DNA from 2 places in the Achromobacter sp. 2789STDY5608615 genome. Region 2 is predicted to be linked to the other one. Evidence: riboswitches for the same ligand, from Rfam matches in the RefSeq annotation. Region 2 holds a riboswitch; the other holds the start of a gene.
The links. A riboswitch is a leader RNA that binds a small molecule or an ion and turns the genes downstream of it on or off. The one in region 2 is predicted to bind fluoride.
Positions count from the first base shown of each region.

Region 1: another riboswitch for fluoride. It lies ahead of AOZ49_RS09970 (voltage-gated chloride channel family protein); the one in region 2 lies ahead of crcB (fluoride efflux transporter CrcB).

Region 1 is NZ_CYTY01000009.1:52,736-64,791, reverse strand. It holds gene AOZ49_RS10000 (MFS transporter) at 1-528, opposite strand, end outside; gene AOZ49_RS09995 (NnrS family protein) at 776-2,026, shown strand; gene AOZ49_RS09990 (hypothetical protein) at 2,046-2,861, opposite strand; gene AOZ49_RS09985 (FAD-dependent oxidoreductase) at 2,932-4,086, opposite strand; gene AOZ49_RS09980 (LysR family transcriptional regulator) at 4,214-5,152, shown strand; gene AOZ49_RS09975 (DUF190 domain-containing protein) at 5,174-5,542, opposite strand; gene AOZ49_RS09970 (voltage-gated chloride channel family protein) at 5,560-6,873, opposite strand; fluoride riboswitch at 6,989-7,059, opposite strand; gene AOZ49_RS09965 (efflux RND transporter periplasmic adaptor subunit) at 7,229-8,398, shown strand; gene AOZ49_RS09960 (multidrug efflux RND transporter permease subunit) at 8,395-11,472, shown strand; gene AOZ49_RS09955 (efflux RND transporter permease subunit) at 11,469-12,056, shown strand, end outside.
Region 2 is NZ_CYTY01000034.1:55,938-67,993, reverse strand. It holds gene AOZ49_RS24250 (substrate binding domain-containing protein) at 1-456, opposite strand, end outside; gene AOZ49_RS24245 (MipA/OmpV family protein) at 493-1,266, opposite strand; gene AOZ49_RS24240 (response regulator transcription factor) at 1,408-2,076, shown strand; gene AOZ49_RS24235 (ATP-binding protein) at 2,073-3,434, shown strand; gene AOZ49_RS24230 (hypothetical protein) at 3,541-4,800, shown strand; gene AOZ49_RS24225 (Bug family tripartite tricarboxylate transporter substrate binding protein) at 4,874-5,860, opposite strand; gene AOZ49_RS24220 (alpha/beta hydrolase) at 5,879-6,832, opposite strand; gene AOZ49_RS24215 (LysR family transcriptional regulator) at 6,946-7,863, shown strand; gene AOZ49_RS24210 (M20 family metallopeptidase) at 8,000-9,472, shown strand; gene AOZ49_RS24205 (hypothetical protein) at 9,669-9,920, shown strand; gene crcB (fluoride efflux transporter CrcB) at 10,018-10,389, opposite strand; fluoride riboswitch at 10,552-10,613, opposite strand; gene AOZ49_RS24195 (DUF1415 domain-containing protein) at 10,667-11,227, shown strand; gene AOZ49_RS24190 (SDR family NAD(P)-dependent oxidoreductase) at 11,340-12,044, opposite strand; gene AOZ49_RS24185 (Bug family tripartite tricarboxylate transporter substrate binding protein) at 12,034-12,056, opposite strand, start outside.

The DNA.
Region 1 (12,056 bases), on a different contig from region 2:
GGCCACCGCGTAGACCTGCGGCACGATCACCCAGGCGCCGCCGGCGGCGGCGATCAGCGCCGGCGCCACGAACTTGGTGATGGCCGAGCCCGAATTGCCGGCGCCGAACACGCCCATGGCCAGGCCCTGCTTGTTGCGTGGAAACCAGCGCGCCACATAGGGCGTGCCGACCGAGAACGAACCGCCGGTCAGGCCCACGAACAGCGCCAGCACCAGGAACTGCCAATACTCGGTGGCGTAGGACAGCAGCCAGATCGGCACCACCGCCAGCAGCATCAGCACGAAGAACACCGGGCGGCCGCCATAGCGGTCGGTCCAGATGCCCAGCGGCACCCGCACCAGGGAGCCGGTCAGCACCGGCATGGCGGCCAGCAGGCCGAATTCGGTCTCGGACAGGCCGAGCTGTGTCTTGATGGGAATGCCCAGCACCGCGAAGATCATCCATACCGCGAAACAGATGGTGAAGGCGAAGGTGCTGGATACCAGGACCCGCATGGGCGCGCTGGCCGAGGGGTGGGTTGATGCCATGGTGGTTCTCGCTTTTTTTGCACACGGAATACGACAGCCCCAAGCCTAGGCATCCTCGCCCCCCCCCGCCACCATTCGCCGGCCGACCAAATCCCCCCTGCCGATGTGACTAGTCACCCCGGAAAAGCCGCCGCGTTTGCGCGCGATCAAGCGCGCGCGGTGGGCGACATCCGCCGGACGGCGTTAATATGTATTTCAAATACACATTAAAGGTCGGTACGCCGGCCGCCCCGTGCAAAGGCCCCCAATGTCCACCCTGCTCACCCTGGAAGAACCCGCCGCCGACGGCGCCGCGCGGCCGAACTGGCGCGCCTTCACCGAAATGGGCTTCCGCCCGTTGTATCTGGCCGGCTGTTCCTGGGCGCTGGCGTCCGTGCTGCTGTGGGTGTTCGCGCCGGCCCGGCTGGCCGGCGTGCTGACCGCCATGCCCTGGCACGCGCACGAGATGCTGTGGGGCTTCGTGGCCACCATCGCGGTCGGCTTCCTGCTGACGGCGGGCGCCAACTGGACCGGCCGCAATCCGCTGCGCGGCGCGCCGCTGGCGGCGCTGTGCGCGGTCTGGCTGGTGGCGCGCGGCGCCTACCTGGCGCCCGGCATGACGGCGTTCACCCTCGCGGCCGCGGCCGACCTGCTGTTCTTCCTGTGGGCCGCCGCCGCGCTGGCGCGCGCCGTCTGGATCACGCGCAACCGCCGCAACTACGGCGTGCCCCTGCTGCTGCTGGCACTGGCCGCGGCGCATGCGCTGTACCTGCGCGCCGCCCTGGCCGGCGATTACGTGGCGCTGATGCGCTACTTCAACACCGGCCTGCTCGCCATGGCGGTGCTGACGCTGCTGATCGCGCGCCGCGTGCTGCCGTTCTTCGCCAAGCGCGCCGTGCAGGGCCTGGAGATTCCGCCCCACACCCGCAGCGGCCATTGGCAGCTGGGCGCCGGCGTGCTGGCGATTGCCTGCCTGCTGGCCGGCGCGCCGCGCGCCGCCGCGCTGCTGCTCGCGGTCACCGGCGTCCTGGCGCTGGCGCAGTGGCTGGCCTGGAAGCCCTGGGCCGCGCGCCGCGTGCCGCTGCTGTGGATCCTGTACGTGGGTTATCTGGGCCTGGGCATCGGCCTGCTGGCGGGCGCGGCGCAACTGGCCGGCTACGTGGCGCGGCCAGCCTGGCCGGCGCACGTCATCGGCGTGGCCGGTTTCTCGGTGCTGATCATCGGCATGGCCACGCGCACGGCGATGGGCCACCTGGGCCGGCCGCTGCGCGCCGACCGCAGCATGGTGCTGAGCTACGCCCTGGTGATCCTGGCGGCGCTGCTGCGCCTGGCCGCCCTGCTGCCAACCGGCGCCACGGCGGGGTTGCTGCACGCCTCGGCCTGCGCCTGGGCGCTGGGGTTCGGCCTGTATCTGTGGCGCTTCTTCCCGTGGATGATCCGGCCGCGCGCGGACGCCGCGGCCAAGCCGGCCGCGCCGCTGATGAAGATCGTGCCCGCCGGGCCGCGCCGGGCGCCCTGAGATCCGGGCGGCCCCGGCCTCAGCCGCGCGCTTCGCGCCGGCGGCTCGCTTCCAGTTGCTTCTTCATGGCCTTGAGCCAGGCCTTGAGCTGCTGCATGTCGACGAACTGCGACAGCTCGAACTCCAGCTCGCCGATGTAGTCCTGCACATCGGCGATTTCCGCCTCCAGGTCTTCCATCAGGTCGGCCGGGTCGATCGGCTGCTCCGGATCGAAGCGGTATTCGGCCTTGAAGTCGCGCTCGAACGCGGCCAGCTCGCGGTTCAGCGCGGCCAGTTGTTCCCGCAGCACGGGAATGGCCTGCGCGAGCGTGTCCTGGGGCACGCCGTCCAGGCCATCCGGCCCCAGCGCCAGCAAGGCCTCGGCCTGCGCCAGCGCGTCGGGCCCGAACGTCGCCGCGGTGGCGGGCGCGTCTGCCTGGGCCTGCTCGGAGGCGGCCATCTCGGCCATCTCGGCCGCCTCGGCCTCGCGTTCCTCGGCCACTTCGGCGTCGATGTCGGAATCGCTGTGCTTGCGGTAGACCGCCTTCAGGCGCTCGACGTCGCATTCGGCCGGCGTGCTATCCAGCAGGATCGAGAACAGCGTCTCCTGCCCCAATTGCGCGGCGATCTCGGACACCAGTTGGCGTTCCGCCTTGGTCAGCTCCTTCTGCTTGGCGGCATGGTCGAAGCAGAACACCAGCCCGGCCTTGAGCTCGATCTCGGTGACCTCCAGCGGCGCCAGCACCTCGGCATGCTTGCCCTGGTACTCGCGCGCCACGGTTTGCCACAGCTGCAACGCGGCGCGGTCGGTGCGCAGCGCGTCGATCAGCGCGGCGGCGGAGGTATTTTCTTGCATGGATGAAACCCTATGAGCGGCCCGGCGTGCGCCGGGGCGGAAACTGGCTGGAAAACCGTATTATCCCCGTTCACAGCCCTTCGCCCCAGGCGCTGGCCAAACCCCGTAGCGCCGCCGCCGGGTCGGCCGCCCTGGCCTGCTGGTCGCGCAGGCGGCAGATCTCCGGATCGCGCTCGAACAGGCCGCGCGCATGGACGCGGGCCAGCTCGGTCAAGCCGGCGGTCTTGGGTTGGCGGATCGCGGTGAAGGCGCCCAGCGCCGCCTCCAGGTCGCGTGGCCCGGCCGCCAGGCATTGGCCCAGATGCCAGGCATCCTCCAGCGCCTGGCAGGCGCCCTGGCCCGAGGTCGGCAATGGCGCATGCGCGGCATCGCCCACCAGCAGCACATTGTCCCGGTGCCAGACCGCCGGCGTGTCCAGGTCATGCACGGCGATCAGGCGCACGGCGTCGGCGGGCGTCGCCTGGATGATGCGCGCGACCGGCGCGGCCCAATCGGCGAAAAGGCCGGCGACCTCCGCGCGCGGATCCGCCCCCTGCCCGGCGGCGGACAGCGGCCGGACCTGGGCCCCCGCCCAATAGACCAGATCCGGCCGCACCGCGACGCAGCCGAAACGCTCGCCGACGCCCCAATAGTCCTGGATGGCGATGTCATCGGCCAGGCCCGGCGCCGACGCGACACCGATCCAGTTCACGAACCCTTGGTACACCGGCGTGTTGTCACCCGTGACGAACCGACGCGCCACCGAGTCCATCCGGCCATCCGCGCCGATGAGCAGGTCCGGCCGGATGGCGGCGCCATTGCCGAACCGTGCGGTGGCGCGGCCATCATCGCCCGGCTCGATCGCCACGGCGCAGTGGTCATACTCGACCGTGATGCCGGCACGCGCCGTGTGCGCCAGCAGCGCGGCCAGCAGGTCGCGGCGCAGGATCGTATGGGTCGGGTAACCCATCAGGCGATCCAGCGCGGTGATGTCGAGTCCCCCCAGGGCATTGCCCGCGGGGTCGTAACGGCGCATCGCCACCGGCTTTCCCCCCAGCGCCGCGATGTCCGGCAGCAGGCCGAGCCGGTCGAGCACGAACCCCGCATTGGGCCATAGCGTCACGCCGGCCCCCATGGCGGCCGGCGCGGCGCCGCGTTCGTAGACCCGCGGCCGATGCCCCGACCGATGCAGCGCGAGCGCCACGCTCAGGCCGGCAATCCCGCCGCCCAGTATTCCGATGTCCATGCTGAATTCCTGTTCAAATTCCGCGTGCCGGCCCGACGCCGCACACAGGATCCGCATCGTAGATTCCGCCGGATGCGAGAACTAGTATGGAAAAATGGGTTCCTTTCATATCTCAAACGGGATAATCATGGGCCAGGCCCTGGATCTGAACAGCGTTCGCGTCTATGCGGCGGTCGTGGATGAACAGAGTTTCGCGGGCGCGGCGCGGCGTCTGGCCATGCCCTCATCGAACGTCAGCCGCCATGTCGCGGGACTGGAGCGGCGGCTGGGCGTGAGGCTGCTGGAACGCAGCACCCGCCACCTGCGCATGACCGAAGCCGGCCAACTGCTGTACCAGCGGGCCAAGCCGCTGCTGGATAGCCTGGCCGCCACGGAAGAGGAACTGGGCGCCGTCCGCCAGGCGCTGCGCGGGCCGCTGCGCCTGTGCATGCCCGGCGAAGCGCCACGGCTGCTGGCGCCGATCCTGGCGGAATTCTGCGACCGTCATCCCGGCATCGACCTGGCCTGCGACACCCGCCTCGACGGCATCGACGCCCTGCGCGAGGATGTCGATCTGTCGATCGTGTTCCATCGCGGCCGCCAGGACGACAGCAGCCTCATCACCCGTGAACTGGCCATCCTGCCCAGCATCGTCGTCGCCGCGCCGGCGCTGCTGGCCCGCGTCGGCGCCCCGCGCCAGGCGCGCCAGCTCAAGGCGCTGCCCTGCATCACCACCCTGAGCGCGCTCAAGGGCATGCCGTGGCAATTCGTGGACGCGGCCGGTGACATCGTCAAGGTGCCGGTGCGCAGCCGCTACCGCGTCAACAGCGGCGAACTGGCGCTGGTGGGCGCGCGCCAGGGCATCGGCTTCGCGATCCTGGCGGCCGCCTCATGCCAGGAAGACCTGGCCACCGGCCGCCTGCGCGAAGTGCCGTTGGACCTGCAACCCGCGCCGCTGCAATTGCTGGGCGTCTACAGTCACCGCCAGTCGGTCAGCGCGCGGGCCCGGGCGCTGCTGGATCTGATCCAGCAACGCCTGGCCGAGGTCGGCCTGGGCCCGGCCGCCGCGCCTGCGCCGCAAGCATAGGGGTCCCTGACCCGCCCGGGTTCAGCCCATGGCCGGCTCGGCGCCGGGGATCAGCGGGATCTCGCACTTGAGCAGCACCGCCCGGACCTTGTGCAGTTCGGCCGCATGGTCATGCAGGAAGGTCCGCAGCACCGCTTCGCGGTCGATCAGCTCGATGCATTGCGGGTGTTTCATGTGGGTGACCTCCGGGTGATGATGGCTCAGGCGTTCGCCCGCCAGGTAGCCGGACTGGATGGGGTGCAGCACCGCCTGCTGGATGCCGGCGCGGCGCGCGGCGTTGATCAGGTGGTGGGCCAGCGCGGGCGCGCTCAGCCGGTGCCAGAAGCGCGTGGCCCGGGCCCGGGCCGAAATGGGAAAGTACAGGCGCAGCGCGGTCAGGTCGGTCGTCATCGGGTCAGGTCCTCGGGTCATTGTTCAGGGGTGCGCGCCACGGACTGCTGGCGCAGCCGCTTGCGGTACGCGCCCAGTTCCGACAGCCGCAGTTCCCCGGGCAGCGCGCGGTGCTTGGCGTGTCCCACGCGCTGCGCGCGGTAGATGCCGCTGTGTCCCGAGAACAAATAGGCCGCGATGCAGGCGATGGCGGCGAACGGCGCGATGTCCGGCCCGAACAGCTCGATCGCCATGACGATGGTGGCGATGGGCGTGTTGGCGGCGCCGGCGAACACGGCGACAAAGCCCAGCCCGGCCAGCATCGAGAACGGCAATTGCAGCAGCGGCGCCAGCGCGTTGCCGAGCGTGGCGCCGATGTAGAACAGCGGCGTCACCTCGCCGCCCTTGAAGCCGCTGCCCAGCGAGGCCACGGTGAACAGCAGCTTGCCGGCGAAGTCCCACGGCGCCGCCGGCTGCTGGAACGCCTGCACGATCGAGGGGATGCCCAGGCCGATGTAGCGATAGCCGTCGGTGGCCCACACCGCCGCCGCGATCACCGCTCCGCCCGCCAGGGGCCGCAGCGGCGCGTAGGCGATATGCCGCTTCATGAAAGCGCCGATGGCGTGCGCGCTGTTGGCGAAGACCATGCCGATCAGGCCGAACAGGATGCCCGCCACCACCACGCTCAGCACGCTCACCAGGCCCAGCGGCGCGACCTGCGACACCGCATAATGGGTGTGGTGGATGCCCAGGGCCTGGCCCACCTGGTCCGCCGCGATCGCCGCGACCACGCAGGGAAAAAGCGCGTCATAGCGCATGCGGCCGATCGCCAGCACCTCCAGCCCGAAGATGGCCCCCGCCAGGGGCGTGCCGAACACCGAGGAAAAGCCCGCCGCGATGCCCGCCATCAGCACGATCCGCCGATCCTCCGGGCGCAGCCGCAGAAGATGCGTCAGTTGGTCGGCCAGCGCCCCGCCCATCTGCACCGCCGTGCCTTCGCGGCCCACGGACGCGCCGAACAGGTGCGAGATCACCGTGCCCCCCAGCACCATGGGCACCATGCGCAGGGGAATGACTTTCTTGGGATCGTGGATCTCGTCGATGATGAGGTTGTTGCCCGCTTCCACCGGACGCCCCAGGCGCAGATAGCACCAGCCGACGAAAAAGCCCGCGACGGGCAGCAGCCAGATGAGCGCCGGATGCGCCAGGCGGGTGGCGGTCGCCCAATCCAGGGCGTGCAGGAAAAGCGCCGAGGCGGCGCCCGCCAGGCAGGCGACGATGAAGGCGATGACGAGCCATTTGCCGATGTACGGCAGCAGTTCCAACTGTTCCAGGCGGGAGGGGCGAGACATGGTGTTCCGGGTCCGAGGATAAAAACTCCCCTGAATCCACCAGGCTGCGGGATGCGTCGGGCGCGGGCAAGAAAACCGCGGACGCAAAAAATGCCTACAGCCCCGGCGGTGCCAGGGATCTGTAGGCATCATCAGCCGCGCAAGGCGCGCGGCGGTTGGTGGAGGAATGCCATCTCCGACGAACGGACGAATGCTAGCAGCCCGCCAACGGCGAGGCAAGCGCGTCGCGATGCGCCCGCCGCGCGGCAGGCCGGCCGCGCCGCAACCTGACAGAAAACTGATTCCAAAACGCTAATAATTATTATTCAGATAGAATCCGTCCTGTCCCCAACTTTCCGTCCCCGGCAGTACCAAGATGTCCCTGCCCCCTTCCGTGGGCGCCGCCTCCTCGCGCCAGCGCCTGGTGCTGGCCGCTCTCCTGGCCGTGGCCGCGCTGGCCGCGTGGGCGCTGTGGCGCTACGCCCTGCAAGGCCCCGCGCCCGCCGCCATTCCCAATTACGGCCAGCAACCGGTTCCCGTCGGCATCGCCGCCGCGCGCAGCGGCCCGCTGCCGCGCGACCTGCACGCGCTGGGCACGGTCACGCCGCTGGCGCAGGTGGTGCTGCGCAGCCAGGTCGACGGCCAGTTGCAACGCCTGCACTACACCGAAGGCCAGGCGGTGAGCCGCGGCCAACTGCTGGCCGAGATCGACCCGCGCCCCTACCAGGCGGCGCTGGCGGCGGCCGAAGGCGAACTGGCGCGCGTCGAGGCGCTGCTCGGCAATGCCGAGATCGACCTGCGCCGCTACCGGCAGCTGGCGCGCCAGGAAGCGGTGGCGGGCCAGCAGCTGGACACCGCCGAGGCCCAGGCGCGCAGCTACGCCGCGCAGCGCCAGCGCCTGGCGGCCGGCGTCGCCGACGCCCGCCGCCTGCTGGCGCAGACCCGCATCCAGGCGCCGCACGACGGCCGCATCGGCTTTCGGCGCGTGGACGCCGGCAACCACGTGCGCGCCGCCGACGCCAATGGCCTGGCCACCCTGGTGCAGACGCGCCCGATCTCGGCGCTGTTCTCGATTTCGGAGACCCATCTGGACCTGCTGCGCCAGGCCCAGGCGCAGGCCGGCGACGCCGCCCTGCAGGTGCAGGCCTGGGACGCCGACGAACGCCGCCTGATCGCGCTCGGCACGCTGCAGGCGCTGGACAACCAGATCCACGCCGCCAGCGGCACGGTCAAGCTGCGCGCCCTGTTCGAGAATGCCGACGAGGCGCTGTTCCCGAACCAGTTCGTCAATATCCGGCTGGCGCTGGCGCGGCAGGAAGACGTGCTGTCGATTCCCACGGCGGCGGTGCAGTACGGCGCCGACGGCGCCTTCGTCTTCGTCATCGATGACGACCAGCGCGCCACCCGGCGCGACCTGACGCTGGGCCGCGCCAACGCCGGCCGGGTCGAAGTCCGCTCGGGCCTGGCCGCGGCCGAGCGCGTGGTGGTCGAAGGCGTGGACCGCCTGCATGACGGCCGCGACGTGCTGATCGTGGAAACCCAATGAGCCTGTCACGTCCCTTCATCCTGCGGCCGGTCGCCACCTCGCTCCTGATGCTGGCGCTGCTGCTGTCGGGCATCCTCGCCTGGCGCATGCTGCCGGTGGCGGCGCTGCCGCAGGTCGACTACCCCATCATCCAGGTCACCACGCCCTATCCGGGCGCCAGCCCCGACGTCACCGCGCGCGCCGTGACCGCGCCGCTGGAGCGCCGCTTCGGCCAGATCCCGGGGCTCAAGCAGATGTCGTCCTCCAGCGGCAGCGGCATCTCGGTGATCACGCTGCAGTTCTCGCTCGACGTCTCGCTGGGCGTGGCCGAACAGGAGGTGCAGGCCGCCATCAGCGCCAGCGGCTCGCTGCTGCCGTCCGACCTGCCGACGCCGCCGGTGTACCGCAAGGTCAACCCGGCCGACGTGCCGATCCTGACGCTGGCCGTGACCTCGGATTCGCTGCCGCTGCCGCAGGTCTACGACCTGGTCGACACCCGCATGACGCAACGCCTGGCGCAACTGTCGGGCGTGGGCATGGTGAGCCTGGCCGGCGGCCAGCGGCCCGCGGTGCGGGTGCAGGCCAACCCGATGGCGCTGGCCGCGCGCGGGCTGCAACTGACCGACCTGCGCGAGGCCATCGCCAAGGCCAACTCCAACCAGCCCAAGGGCAGCTTCGACGGCCCGGTGCGCTCGGTCATCATGGACGCCAACGACCAGCTGCAAAGCGCGCAGGAATACCGCGACCTGATCGTGGCCTGGCGCAATGGCGCGCCGGTGCGCCTGGGCGACGTCGCCACGGTGGAGGACGGCGCCGAGGACCGTTACCTGGCCGCCTGGGTCGACCGCCAGCCGGCGGTGCTGGTGAACATCCAGCGCCAGCCCGGCGCCAACGTCATCGCGGTGGCCGACCAGGTCAAGGCGCTGCTGCCGCAGCTGACCGCCAGCCTGCCGGCGGCGGTGCAGGTGCGGGTGCTGACCGACCGCACCGAAAGCATCCGCGCCTCCGTGCGCGGCGTGCAATGGGAGCTGGCCTTCGCCGTCGGGCTGGTGGTGCTGGTGACCTTCCTGTTCCTGCGCAACCTGCCGGCCACGCTGATCCCCAGCCTGGCGGTGCCGCTGTCCCTGATCGGCACGTTCGGCGTGATGCATCTGGCGGGCTTCTCCACCAACAACCTGACGCTGATGGCGCTGACCATCGGCGCCGGCTTCGTGGTCGACGACGCCATCGTCATGCTGGAGAACATCGCCCGCTACCGCGAACAAGGCCACAGTCCGATGGCGGCCGCGCTCAAGGGCGCCGGGCAGATCGGCTTCACGCTGGTGTCGCTGACGCTGTCGCTGATCGCCGTGCTGATCCCGCTGCTGTTCATGGAAGACGTGGTCGGCCGGCTGTTCCGCGAATTCGCCATCACGCTGGCGGTGGCCATCCTGATCTCGCTGGCGGTGTCGCTGACGCTGACGCCCATGATGTGCGCGCGCCTGCTGCCGCCGCACGCCGAGCGCCCGCCCGGCCTGCTCGACCGCCTGCAGGCGCGCTACGCCGGCTGGCTCGACATCACCCTGCGCCACCAGCGCCTGACGCTGCTGGCGATGCTGGCCACCGTCGTGCTGACCGGCCTGCTGTACCTGGCGGTGCCCAAGGGCTTCTTCCCGGTGCAGGACGGCGGCGTGCTGCAAGGCGTGACCCAGTCGGCGCAAAGCACCTCGTTCGAGGCCATGTCGCGGCGCCAGCAGGCGCTGGCGCAACGCCTGCTGGAAGATCCCGACGTCGCCAGCCTGTCGTCCTTCATCGGCATCGACGGCATGAACGCCACCCTCAACACCGGCCGCCTGCTGGTCAACCTCAAGCCCTGGAGCGAGCGCGGCGCGCCGCTGGCCGACATCATGGCGCGCCTGGACGCCCGCGCCCGCCAGGTGCAGGGCATCTCGCTGTTCCTGCAACCGGTGCAGGAGCTGAACATCGAGGATCGCGTCAGCCGCGGCCAGTACCAGTTCACCCTGACCTCGCCCGACAGCGCGCTGCTGGCGCGCTGGAGCCACGCCCTGACCCAGCGCCTGGCCGCCGCGCCGCAACTGGCCGACGTCTCGTCGGACCTGCAGGACGGCGGCCGCCAGGCCTACCTGGAGGTCTCGCGCGACGCCGCCGCGCGGCTGGGCCTGACCATGGACGACGTGACCCAGGCGCTCTACAGCGCCTTCGGCCAGCGCCAGGTCGCCACCCTGTTCACGCAGTCCAACCAGTACCGCGTGGTCCTGGAGGTGGACCGGCGCCTGGCCGCCAGCCCCGAGGCGCTGGAGCGCATCCACCTGAAAACCGCGGACGGCCAGCCGATTCCGCTGGCGGCGCTGGCCACGGTCAGCGAGCGCGCCGTGCCGCTGGCGGTCAACCACCTGTCGCAGTTCCCCGCCGTCAATTTCTCGTTCAACCTGCCGCCGGACGGCTCGCTGGGCGCGGCCATCGCCGCCATCGAGGCGGCGCGCCAGGACATCGCCATGCCGCCGAGCGTCGAGCTGCGCCTGCAGGGCGCGGCGTCCGCCTTCCAGGCCTCGCTGTCCAACACCCTGTGGCTGATGCTGGCGGCCGTGGTCACCATGTACCTGGTGCTGGGCATGCTGTATGAAAGCGCGATCCATCCGGTCACCATCCTCTCGACCCTGCCGTCGGCCACGGTGGGCGCGCTGCTGGCGCTGCTGCTGACCGGCCGGCCGCTGGACCTGATCGCCGTCATCGGCATCATCCTGCTGATCGGGCTGGTCAAGAAGAACGGCATCATGATGGTCGACTTCGCGCTCGAAGCCGAACGCAGCCGCGGCCTGGCGCCGCGCGAGGCGATCCGCGAAGCGGCGCTGCTGCGGCTGCGGCCGATCCTGATGACCACGCTGGCGGCGCTGTTCGGCGCCCTGCCGCTGATGCTGGCCACCGGCTCCGGCGCCGAGCTGCGCCAGCCGCTGGGCTGGGTGATGGTGGGCGGCCTGCTGGTCAGCCAGGTGCTGACGCTGTTCACCACGCCCGCCGTCTACCTGTTCTTCCACCAGCTGGGCGCGGGCCGCCGCAAGGCCGCGCCCGCCGCCGCGGACCGGCCGGCGCCATGATCCGCGCGCTGCTGCACCGGCCCGTCGCCTGCATCTTCCTGGCGCTGGCTCTGACGCTGCTGGGCGCGGTGGCCTGGCGCCTGCTGCCGGTGGCGCCCCTGCCGCAGGTGGACTTTCCCACCATCGAAGTGCGGGCCAATCTGCCCGGCGCCAGCCCCGAGAGCATGGCCAGCACCGTGGCCGCGCCGCTGGAACGCGCGCTGGGCGGCATCGCCGGCGTCAGCGCCATGAGCTCCTCCAGCAACCAGGGCGCCACCCGCGTGCTGCTGCAGTTCGCGCTGGACCGCGACATCAACGCGGCCGCGCGCGACGTGCAGGCCGCCATCAACGCCGCCCGCGCCGAGCTGCCGTCCGGCATGCCCGGCAACCCCACCTACCGCAAGGTCAACCCGTCGCAGGCGCCCATCATGGCGCTGGCGCTCAGCTCGCCGACGCGGCCCGCCGGCCGGCTCTACGACCTGGGCGCCACGGTGCTGGCGCAGAAACTCTCGCAGATCGTCGGCGTCGGCGAAGTGACGCTGGGCGGCAGCTCGCTGCCGGCGGTGCGGGTGCAGGTCAACCCCAACGCGCTGGCGCACTATGGC
Region 2 (12,056 bases):
GGGCGCGCCGTTGTCGTCGGCATGCACGCCAATGCAGTCGTGCGCGGCCAGGTCCGCCGGGCATTCGGGCGCGGGCCGCCGCGCCAGGTAGTCGGGGGCGGCATAGAGCCGGGCGCGCAGGGCGCCCAGGCGATGCGCCAGCCAGGATGGGTCGGTGGGCGGTTCCAGCCGGATCGTCAGATCGGGACGGTCCGGCGCCGCGGGCGCGGCCCGCGTCACGCTCAGTTGGAACCGCAAGCCGGGATGGCGCGCCGCGAAGGCCGCCAGCGCGGGCGCCAGCGCCTGCCGGGTGCGGGCGTCGGGCAGGTCCACGCGCAGCAGCCCGGCATCGCGGCCCGCCGTGGCCGCCTGGCGCGGCAACGGCGACAGCGGAATGCCCAGCGCCGCGGCGGCGCGGCCGAAAGCATCGACGCTGGTGACCTTGGCGAACACTTCCATCCTGGGCAGCGGTTTCATGGCGCTGGTTTCCTGGGAGGGCGCGGCCGGGGCCGCTCAGAAGGCGTAGACCACGCCGACGCTGCCGAACAGGTTGGCGCGGCGCTCGGTCAGCGGGCTGTCGCGCGCGTCGCCCAGCAGCGTGTTCACGCCCAGCGTGGTGATGGTGCTCCAGCTGGGGTTGATGCGGTACGACCAGCTGGTGAACAGCGCCGCCGACTTGAAGCCGGAGGACGGCGAGTAGGTCGACAGCCCGGCGCGGCTGCTGGCGGCCTGCGAGGACGTGACGCCGTACCAGGTCTGCATGGCGTCGTGGCTGGCCCACTGCGTGCTGGCGCCGACGTTGACGCGGTTGGCGCCGTCCTGCCAGGCGGCGTAGGTGGCGCGCAGTTCGAGCGTGCCGCCGTAGCCGCTGCGCGCGGCCTGGCGGTAGGCGGCCCCCAGCGAGAACGGGCCGGGCGCCCATTCGACGAAGGCGCCGTAGGTGGCGTGGAAATCGATGTCGTCCAGGCCCTTGGTGCGGTCGGCGTCGCTGGACTTGCGGCCCAGGCCCATGCCGACGAACACGCCCGCCTTCCAGTCGGGCGCCAGCGTGGTCTGCAGGCCCGCTGCCGGCAGCCCGGCGCGCGGCGAGATGAAGAAGTTGCCGGAATGGTAGTTGATCAGCGGCACCGGCAGGGCCCGGTACTCGCGCGAGCCTTCGTAGACCGGCACGTAGCCGACGCCCAGTCCGATGAAATTGGTGCCAGGTTGATCGGCCAGGGCCGGGGCGGCGGCGCAGGCCAGGGCGGCGGCCGTGGCGGCGCCAGTTGCTAACATAGCCAGCTTCATTGCGGGAACTTTCCTTTCTCGTGGGGCAGGCGCCCGGCGGCGGCCGGAGCGCGACAAGGCGCCATTGTCGGAGCCGGCTTTTAAAAATTCTTTAAATCCAGGGCGGCACAATGCGGCGCCATGGAGAGTCAGGGAGCGTTCTTGCAAGTTCTGCTGGTGGAAGACGATGCGATGCTGGGCGACGCCTTGCGCGCCAGCATGGCGCAGGCGGGCATGCGCGTGGACTGGGTGCGGGACGTGCCCGAGGCCCGGCTGGCGCTGGTCGACCATGGCTATGGCGCCGTGCTGCTCGACCTGGGGCTGCCCGGCGGCAGCGGCCTGGCCGTGCTCAAGCATCTGCGCGGGCGCTATGACGCCACGCCGGTCCTCATCATCACCGCGCGCGACCGCCTGAGCGAGCGGGTGCAGGGGCTGGATGCGGGCGCCGACGACTATATCGTCAAGCCGTTCCAGCTGGACGAACTGCTGGCCCGGCTGCGCGCAGTCGTGCGCCGCAGCAGCAATTCGGTGGTGTCGGTCCTGCGCTGCCGCGACGTGCTGCTGGACCCGGTGCGCCGGGTGGTGACTCGGGCGGGCGCGGAGGTGGTGCTCAGCGCCAGCGAATACCGCACCCTGCTGGCGCTGATGGAGCGCGCCGGCCAGACCGTCAGCCGCGAGCAGCTGGAATCCGCGGTCTATGGCGGCAGCGGCACCATCGAAAGCAATACCGTGGCGGTCTACGTGCACCAATTGCGGCGCAAGCTGGGCGAGGACCTGGTCGCCACCGTGCACGGGCTGGGCTATCGCATCGCCGCGGGGGACGCGCCATGAAGACGCTGCGCAAGCGCCTGACCGTCACGTTGTTGCTGACCCTGCTGCTGACCTGGGCGGCGGTGTTCCTGTGCCAGCAGCACGCCATGACCGAGGCCCGCACCGGCATCCGCGACCAGGCGCTGGTGGACTCGGCCAACCAGACCATCCTGTCGCTGCGCCGCAGCCTGCTCGAAGAACGGCCGGACGAGCGTTTCGAGCTGCCGTCGTCCAGCCATTTCCGCGGCGAGCGCGCCTCGGTGCAGATCTGGTCGCTGGCGGACCGGCGCCTGGCGCTGCGCTCGCCGGAATCGCCGGCCCAGCCGCTCAATCCGCATTTCGACGATGGTTTCCGCGACAGCGTGATCAATGGCGAGAGCTGGCGCGTGTATTCGCTCAGCGACGCCTCCGGCCAGGTGCAGGTGCAGCTGGCCCGCGCCGACAGCGTGCTGCGGGCCGAGGCGGTGGCCGCGTTCAAGCGCGGGCTGGTCATCGTCACCGCCTTGTTCCTGCTGCTGGCGGCGGCCACCTGGATCGTGGTGCGCCAGGCCTTCCGGCCGGTCAACCAGGCCGGCGAGGCGATCCTGCGGCGCGCGCCGTTCGATCTGGCGCCCCTGCCGCTGGACCGCCTGCTGGGGGAATTGCATCCCTACGTGCAATCCATCAATGCGCTGTTGCTGCGCCTGCAGGCCGCCATGGACCACGAGCGCCGCTTCCTGGCCGACGCCGCGCACGAACTGCGCACGCCGCTGGCGGCGCTCAGCGCCCAGACCGAAGTGCTGCTGCAACGCATCGCCGACACGCCGGCCGCCGACGCCGCCCTGCAACTGCGCGCGGTGGCGCAGCGCACCGCGCGCCTGGCCGAGCAATTGCTGGACCAGGCCCGCATGGACGCGGCCAGCGAATCCGACGCCGGTCCCGGGCCGGTGGCGCTGGACGCGCTGGTGGTGCTGCTGGTGCGCGACTGCGAGGCGGCCGCGGCGCGCAAGCGCCAGCGCATCCAGCTGGACGTGCAGGCCTGCGGCGCGCGCGGCGACATGGACACGCTGGGGGTGCTGGTGCGCAACCTGCTCGACAACGCGCTGCGCTACACCCCCGAGGGCGGGCAGATCGCCGTGGCCTGCGGCGCGGGCGAGGGCGGCGCGGCCTGGTTGCGGGTCGCCGACGATGGCCCCGGCATCGCGCCGCGCGAACGGGCGCGGGTGTTCGACCGCTTTTATCGGGCCCCGGGCGCCAACGCCGGCGGCAGCGGCATCGGCCTGTCGCTGGTGGCGCAGATCGCCGCGCGCCATGGCGCGGTCGTGGCGTTCGCGCCAGGCCTGAACGGGCGCGGCGTGGGCTTGACGGTCACGTTCCCCGGCAACTTCGCGCCGGCCTGACGCCTGGCCGCCACGCACCGGGCGAGGGAACCTCGCCGGCTGCTTCGTTACTCACCGGGATGCGGGCAGCTCCCTGCCCGTGGACAACGATGCGCGGAGGCGTCCCATGAACGACATTGCGGCCTTGCGGTCAGGCGCGAATTACCTGCAGCATGAAGTTACCGATTTGCAGGAAGACCATATCAAGACGGCCAACAATTACTCCCGGCTGGCCCAACTGCTGGACGGCATCGCCGCCTCGAAGCAGGAACACCGGACCAATCTTGAGGCGCAATACCCCACGGCGTTCCAGCCCGATGCCAGGAATGGCGAGGCGGTCGCCAAGGGCGCCGACGAAATCCTGCAGCAGCAGCGATTGGTCCACGAATGCCTGTCCCTGGTGGGAGCGTTGAGCGAAGAAGAGCAGGTCCACGGCGAACAGCTCAATCGCGTCAACGAGCGCCTGCACGACGCCTTGGCGCTGGTCCGGCATGGTCATACGCCTTCGGTCGAGGATGCGACCCGGCTGCGCAGCCATCTGCAGGAGGTGCGCGACGACGTTTCCGCCATGGCCGACCGTCATCAGATGATGCTCCAGGCCAATGCCGCGTTGATGGAAATGATTGGCCAGTTGAAGGCCGAGGCGCCGAACGTGCCACCGCCGGTGCGGGATCCCCGGCAGGCCTTGGACAATATGCGGACGGAAGGGGATATCCAGATTCCCGTGGGCGGCATGGTGGCGCCATCCACCTCGGCGTTCCCCGTGCCGACCTCGTACGCGGTGAGCCGTCGTATCGAGGAGGGGTTGCAGCCTGGCAGCGCGTTGGGCTCGCGCGCCATCGTCAGTGCCGACGAGTCGAGCAGCCAGGTGGTCTGCAACAACCTGGTGCGTGTTTCGGCGCACGATCTCGAGGATCCCGCTCGCCTCGAGCGGGTGGTCCAATCACTCACCCACAATCCCGCCCGGGGCTGCTTTTCGGTCGCCGCGGAACGGCAGGGAGAGCTGACCGCGCCCTCTGACCAGATATTGTCGGCTCGCATGTTCAACACCGCGATCCTCATCATCGATCCGAAGAAGCTCGACCAACAGGATCAGGAGGGCCTGGGCGGCCTGCTGCTCGATCCGACGGTCAGTACGGAATGCTCGGTGGCCAGGGTCGGCCGGGATGCGATCATTGCCGCGATCGTGCCGCAGCGAACGGGCGGCGACGTGGGCGTTCCCACCCTGCAGGTGGGTGACACGACCGCCAATTTCGAAATGCGCGTTGGCGGCGGCAGCACGGCATTCCTGAACCTGACCATGCCTGACTACGCCCAGGGCCTGACCGACTTGCTGCGCGCCAATTCAGATCGGACGATGCTGATCCACCTGACGCGGTTCAAGTAAGCGCGGGGACCGCGCCCGCTCGGCCGCCTGTAGCGCGGCGGGGCGGGCGCGAGACCGCTGGGGCCTGACAGCCTTACTGATCCAGCTGGATCTTGGCGTCGGCGGCCACGTTTTTCCACTTCTTCACGTCGCTGGCGATCACGTTCTTGAACGCTTCCGACGTGCCGGCCACCACCGTGCCGCCCAGGCTGGCCATCTTGGCCTTGACCTCGGGGTTGTTGAGCGCCTTGACCGAGGCGTCGTGCAGCTTCTGCGTCACGTCGGCCGGCAGGCCCTTGGGCGCCAGCAGGCCGTTCCAGGCGTTGGCTTCATAGCGCGGCAGGCCGGCTTCCTTGAAGGTCGGCGTGTCGGGCAGTTCCGGCGAACGGGTGTCGGCGGCGATGGCGATGGGACGGATCTGGCCGCCCTTGATGTACGGCAGCGAGGCCGGCACCGGCTCCCAGATCATCGAGACCTGGCCGCTGATGACGTCGGTGAAGGCCGGGCCCGCGCCGCGGTAGGCGATGTGCATGAGCTTGGCGCCGGTCATCGACTTCAGCAGTTCCATCGCCAGGTTGCCCAGGCCGCCCGCGCCCGACGAGGCGTAGGTGTACTTGTCCGGGTTGGCCTTGGCGCTGGCGATCAGGCCGTTCAGGTCGGTGGCGGGGAAGTCCTTGGTCACGCTCAGCACGCCCGGCACGGTCACCAGCTGGGTGATGGCGGTGAAGTCCTGCACCGCGTCGTAGGTCAGGTTCTTGTAGACCGCCGGGTTGGTGCCGTGGGTGCTGGACGAGGCCAGCAGCAGGATGTAGCCGTCCGGCGCCGCGTCGGCCACGAAGCGGGTGCCGATCGAGCCGCCCGCGCCGGCCTTGTTCTCGACCACCACGGTGGCGCCCAGTTCGGTGCCCAGCTGCGCCGCGAACACGCGGCCGATGATGTCGGCGGTGCCGCCGGGGGCGAACGGCACGATCAGGCGCACGGGCTTGTTGGGATAGTCGGCCTGCTGCGCCGAGGCCGCGCCCGCGATCAGCGAGGCGCCGCTCAGCAACGCCACGGCGATTGCGGTTTTGGTCAGTTTCATGGTGTCTCCAGGCGAAGGTTAGTCGAGGCCGTTGAGCCAGTCGACGATCAGTTCGGCGATGCGGTCGCTGTTGCGGTCCAGCATGCAGAAATGGGAATTGCCGGCGATGCCGGCGGCGGGCAGGTCCAGCACGTCGGCGCGCCGGCCGGCCCGCCGCAGGGCGTCCCAGTAGGCGTCCGTCTGGGCGCGGTAGCGCCGCCAGGTGTCGTTGTGGTCGAAGTGGTCGCCCCAGACCAGCAGTTGCGGGGGCAGGGGGCCGTCGACGCGCTCGGGCGTGCCGGTCGGCTCCAGCGCCACCACGGCGCGGATCGGGCCGGGACATTCGCGCGCCAGCTGGGTGGCGTAGCCGCCGCCCTGGCTGTGGCCGATGACGATGCAGGGGCCGGCCAGATCGAGCAGTTGTCGGTAGGCGTCCAGCGCCATGGCGTCATGCGCCAGCCAGCGCGGCACGAACTGCTTGGCGAAGGCGTCGAAGGCATCGTCGGGAAATTGCTGCGCCGGATAAGCGCGGCGCGGCTGGCCGGCGGGCGCGTAGCCGTCGGCCGGACCGATGCGGAACAGCTGCCAGGCCTCTTCCTTGGAACGGAAGATGGGCGCCGCGTCATAGATCTGCGGATACATCGCCCATGAGGCGCGGCCGCGCTCGGGCGCGTCGGCCACGAACACGTCATAGCCGGATTGCAGCAGCCGCCAGAGCCAGCCCTGGCGGCCGTCGGGGGTGCTCTCCCATTGCGCGCCGGTCATGCCGCCGCCATGCCACAGCAGCACCGGGTGCGGGTGGCGCGGCTCGGCCAGGCGGTATTCCTGCACGTAGAGCTGGCCGGCGCAGTAGCTGCCGTTCATGTCGATGGCGCGCGCGGCGCCGTTGCCCACCACCTGCTTCTGCAGCACCGGCAGTCCGCCGGCCGCGACCTCGCGGCCGCCCAGGAAGTGGCTGCGCAGGGATTTCAGCAGGACGGGGGCGTCGGACATCGGCATCTCCAGAAGACGCCGTAATACTAGTTGTAACAAGCGCGGGGTTTGTGCAAAATGTGCAGGGCTTGTGCCGATACGGCACAGCGACACAAGAAGAAGGTGGAGACGGGATGGATATCAAGTGGCTCGAGGACTTCGTGGCCCTGTCGAAGGCGCGCAACCTGTTCCAGGCGGCCGAGGCGCGCAACGTCACGCATCCGGCCTTCGGGCGCCGCATCAAGGCGCTGGAGGACTGGGCCGGCGTGCCGCTGGTCGAGCGCGGGCATCAGGTCTCGACCCTGAACGCGGCCGGGCGCAGCATGCTGGCGGCCGCCATCGATGTGCTCGACATCCTGCGCGAGACGCGCCAGGGCCTGCAGAAGCCCGAACTGGAACGCACCCGCCGCATCGCCATCGCCTCCGGCAAGACGCTGGCGCATTCGGTGCTGCCGGGGCTGATGGCCAAGGTGCAGCAGGGCATGCAGCCGTTCCAGCTGAAGGTGGTCACCACCACGCTCAACTTTGGCATCGACATGCTGGCCGACGGCGAGGTCGATTTCCTGCTGTGCCACGCGCACGAGCCGCTGTACGCGCAGATCGACAACCCCAACTACCGCTTTCGCCGGGTCGGCGCCGACAAGCTGGTGGCCGTCAGCGCGCCGCTGGCGCCGGGCAGCCGCCACCCGCGCCACGCGGTGCCCAAGCTGGCCTCGGATCCGGCCGTGCCGTTCCTGGCCTACGCCGACAGCATGTCGCTGGGCCGCATCCTGCGCGACCGCCTGCGCGGCCTGTGCGTGCCGGCGCAGTTGCAGACCATGTACGAATCGGACCTGGCAGACGCGCTGCATGCCATGGCGCGGCAGGGCTTCGGCCTGGCATGGCTGCCGCACACGCTGGTCGAAGCCGACCTGCGCGCCGGCGTCCTGGCGCGGGCCGACAGCGCGCGCAACGACATCCACATGGAGATCCGGCTGTACCAGTCGGTGGACAACGCCAAGCCGCTGGCGCGCCAGGTGTGGAGCCGGATCGAGGCCTACGCGGCGCGCTAGGGGGAGGGCGGGGCGGCGCGCCAGCCGGCACCGTTTTCCGGTGGCCGGGCAGGAAACAGGGACAAAAGATGCCGAGCGCGCCCGGCAGGCATAAAATGGCGGATTCTTCTGCCATCCGACCACAGGATCCCGCGCCATGAACGCACGCATCCCCGACGACGCACTTCCTCCTACCCTCGATCCGAAGGCTCTGCAGGCTTTTGTGGACGACAAGTGGGACAACGAGATCATCCCCGCGCTGACCGACTACATCGCCATCCCGGCCAAGAGCCCGGCGTTCGATGCCGACTGGGAAAAGAACGCGTTCATCGAGCGCGTGGTGCGTGACGCGGCGCAGTGGGTCGAAGCCCAGAAGGTCTCGGGCCTGAAGCTGGAAGTGGTGCGCCTGCCGGGCCGCACGCCGGTGATCTTCTTCGACGCGCCCGCCACCCGCAGCGACAACGGCGACACCGTGCTGCTGTACGGCCACCTGGACAAGCAGCCTGAATTCTCGGGCTGGCGCGCCGGCCTCGGCCCCTGGACCCCGAAGTACGAGGACGGCAAGCTCTACGGCCGCGGCGGCGCCGACGACGGCTATGCCGTGTATGCCTCGCTCACCGCCATCATGGCGCTGGACAAGCAGGGCATCCCGCGCCCGCGCTGCGTCGGCATCGTCGAGACCTGTGAAGAATCCGGCAGCTACGACCTGCTGCCCTACGTCGACGCGCTGCGCGACCGCCTGGGCAACGTGGCCCTGGTGGTGTGCCTGGATTCGGGCGCCGGCAACTACGACCAGCTGTGGATGACCACCTCGCTGCGCGGCATGGTCTCGGGCACGCTGGAAGTGCAGGTGCTGGACGAAGGCGTGCACTCGGGCGACTCCAGCGGCGTGGTGCCGTCGTCGTTCCGCATCCTGCGCCACCTGCTGGACCGCCTGGAAGACAGCGGCACCGGCCGCCTGCTGCCGCAGAGCCTGCACTGCGAAATCCCCGCCGACCGCATCGAACAGGTGCACGCCACCGCCCGCATCCTGGGCGATGAAGTGTGGCGCCGTTTCCCCTGGAGCTGCGGCGCCGAGGGCGGCTTCGTGCTGCCCATGACCACCGAGCCGGAACAGGCCCTGCTGAACCGCACCTGGCGCCCGACCCTGTCGGTGACCGGCGCCGAAGGCCTGCCGCCGCTGTCCAGCGCCGGCAACGTGCTGCGCCCGCGCACCGCCTTCAAGCTGTCGCTGCGCCTGCCGCCGCTGATCGACGCCGTCGCCGCGTCCGAAGAGATCAAGGCCCTGCTGGAAGCCGACGCGCCCTACAACGCCAAGGTCCTCTTCAAGGCCAACGAAGGCGCCGCCACCGGCTGGAACGCGCCGGCCTCGGCGCCGTGGCTGACCCAGGCGCTGGATGCTGCCTCGCAGCAATACTATGGCGCGCCCTGCGGCTACATCGGCCAGGGCGGCACCATTCCGCTGATGAGCATGCTGCAGAAGGGCTTCCCCAAGGCCCAGTTCATGGTCTGCGGCGTGCTGGGCCCCAAGTCCAATGCCCACGGCCCGAATGAATTCCTGCACGTGCCCTACGGCAAGAAGCTGACCGCCGCGGTCGCGCAGACCATGGCGGCGATGCCGACGGCCTGATCGGCGGTGGCGGATGAAGGAAAGCCCGGCCTGGCCGGGCTTTTTTCATGGCGTCGGAGGCGCTGCCGAGGGGCGTGCCGATGGGCGGAACACGACGCGCATGGCTGTCTCGGAGGTCACTCGCAGGAGTACGTCGCAGCGGGGACGGGTGAATCGTTGCGCGATCCGCCGCAGTAATGCCCACAGGCCGCTCAGGATGAAGACGGTGTCCGTGATCGGGTTGGGAATGAATGAGAGGGGGGGCCGCATTTTGGGGCGCGATCTGTACCACGCTGTGCAAGCCGTCCGTCGCCAGCAGCGCCTGCATGCGCTGTGTCAGCATATCCATGGCGCTGATGTTCTCGACGTAGAAGTTCTCGCGTTGCCGCAGCAGCATCACCAATTCATCGTCGGACAGGCGGTTGGCGAAATAGGTGAGCGCGATGGCCATCCGTTTCTCTTGTCGTAGTCGTGGCGCCACTCTAGCGCGGCGCCACAGGCTCCGGCAATGTCGGACGGATGGCGAATGGCGAGCGCGGCCGTCAACGGCGCCCCGGCCGCCGCCGTCACAGCGTCCGCACCAGCGCCATCCCGCCGAACAGCGCCGCCAGCCCCAGGCCGAGCGACAGGCCGGCGTACAGCAGCGCCAGGCCGGCGCGGCCCTGTTCCACATGCAGCGCCGTTTCCAGCGCGAAGGTCGAGAAGGTGGTGAAGCCGCCGACGATGCCGGTGGTCAGGAACAGCCGGGTCGGCTGCGACACCGAGAACTTCAGCGCCAGCAGTTCGGTGATCAGCCCCATGACGAAGCAGCCGATCACGTTGGTGGCCAGGGTGGCGTAGGGGAAGGCGATCCAGCCCAGTCGCAGCGCGGCCAGGCTCATGCCGTAGCGCGCGGCGGAACCCAGGCCGCCGCCGACGAATACCAGCAGTAGATTCAAGATGTCTCTCCAGATCAAACGATGGAGAGCAACAGCCGGGGCTTGCCCACGGGCCGCGCGGTGGGGCAGCGCGGGCGGCCTCCAGCGAGGTCGCGGCCCGAAAACAAGACACCCGCCGCGGCGGGTGTTTGTCCGGACGACACCCGCTGCGGGCATGTTGCCCGGTCAGCAGGAGCCATCAGCCGAGATCGGCGGTTTTGGGAAGCTCCATTCCCATTGCCGGCCATTTTAGCCCAGGTCGGTCGCCTATACTCGCGTTTTGCCAGGATTACCCGCCATGATTTCCACTTCCGACGCCTACGCCAACGTGGTTGCCGAAACCCGCCATTGGCTCACCCAGGCCGTGATCGGCCTGAATCTCTGTCCGTTCGCCAAAGCGGTTCAGGTCAAGGACCAGATCCGCTTTGCCGTCAGCGATGCGACCGACGCCGAAGGCGTCCTGACCGACCTGCAGGACGAGCTGGCCCTGCTGGCCGAGGCCGATCCGGAAAAGATCGACGCCACGTTGTTGATCATTCCCGACGCGCTCGACGATTTCCTCGAGTTCAACGACTTCGAGGACCTGTCGGACCGCCTGCTCAAGCGCATGCGCCTGGTGGGCGAGCTGCAGGTGGCCACGTTCCACCCGCAGTTCCAGTTCGCCGACACGCAGCCGGACGACATCGAGAACTACACCAACCGTTCGCCGTACCCGATCCTGCATCTGCTGCGCGAGGACAGCATCGACCGCGCGGTCGAGTCCTTTCCCGACGCCGCCGAGATCTACGAGAAGAACATCGACACGCTGACGCGGCTGGGCCTGGAAGGCTGGCAGCGGCTGATGCGCAAGCCCGCCTGATGCCGGGCGCGGCCGGCGGCGAAGGCCGTCGGCGCCGTTGTCGCATCTGTCGGGACGCCGCCGCATCGGGGCGCGACCGCGCGGGCACGGTCGGCCGCGCGCGAACGTGAGTTCAGCGGGGCAACGATGCTCCACCGCAGATGGCGATGTCCTGGCCGGTGATGGCGGCCGCCTCGGCCGACAGCAGGAACGCCACCAGGGCCGCGATCTCGGCTGGCTGTATTAGCCGGCCGATGGGCGGCAGGCGCGCCGGACTGGCGGCCCGCGCGGGGGCGTCCAGCATGCCCGTCTGCGTCGCGGCGGGGGACACCACGTTCACCGTCACGCCGTTGCCCGCCAGTTCGGCGCCCCAGCTGCGCGCCAGCGCCACCAAGGCGGCCTTGGACGCGGCGTATTGGCCGCGGCCGGGCATGCCCTGCGCGACGCGGCTGCCGACCAGCACCACGCGGCCTGCGCCCCGCGCCACCATCGCCGGCGCCAAGTCCCGGGTCAGGCGCACCGCGGCATCCACGTGCAGCTTCCACATGCGTTCGCCGTCGGCGGGGTCCGATTGCGCCAGCGGCGCTACCCGCAACAGCCCCGCCGCATGTACCAGGGCCGTGACGTCGTCCAGGGCCTGCGAGGCCTGGCGGGTGGCGGCGTCGTCGCACAGGTCGACCTCGACATGCCGGTAGGCGGCATGCCGGGCCACGGCGGGCCCGAGGTCCAGCCCGGTCACGCGCCAGCCGCCGTCCAGCAGCCGCTGCACGATCGCCTGGCCGATGCCGCCGGTGGCGCCGGTGACGACGGCGTGGCCTGGCGTGGGATCAGTCGACATGGATGTGCCCCT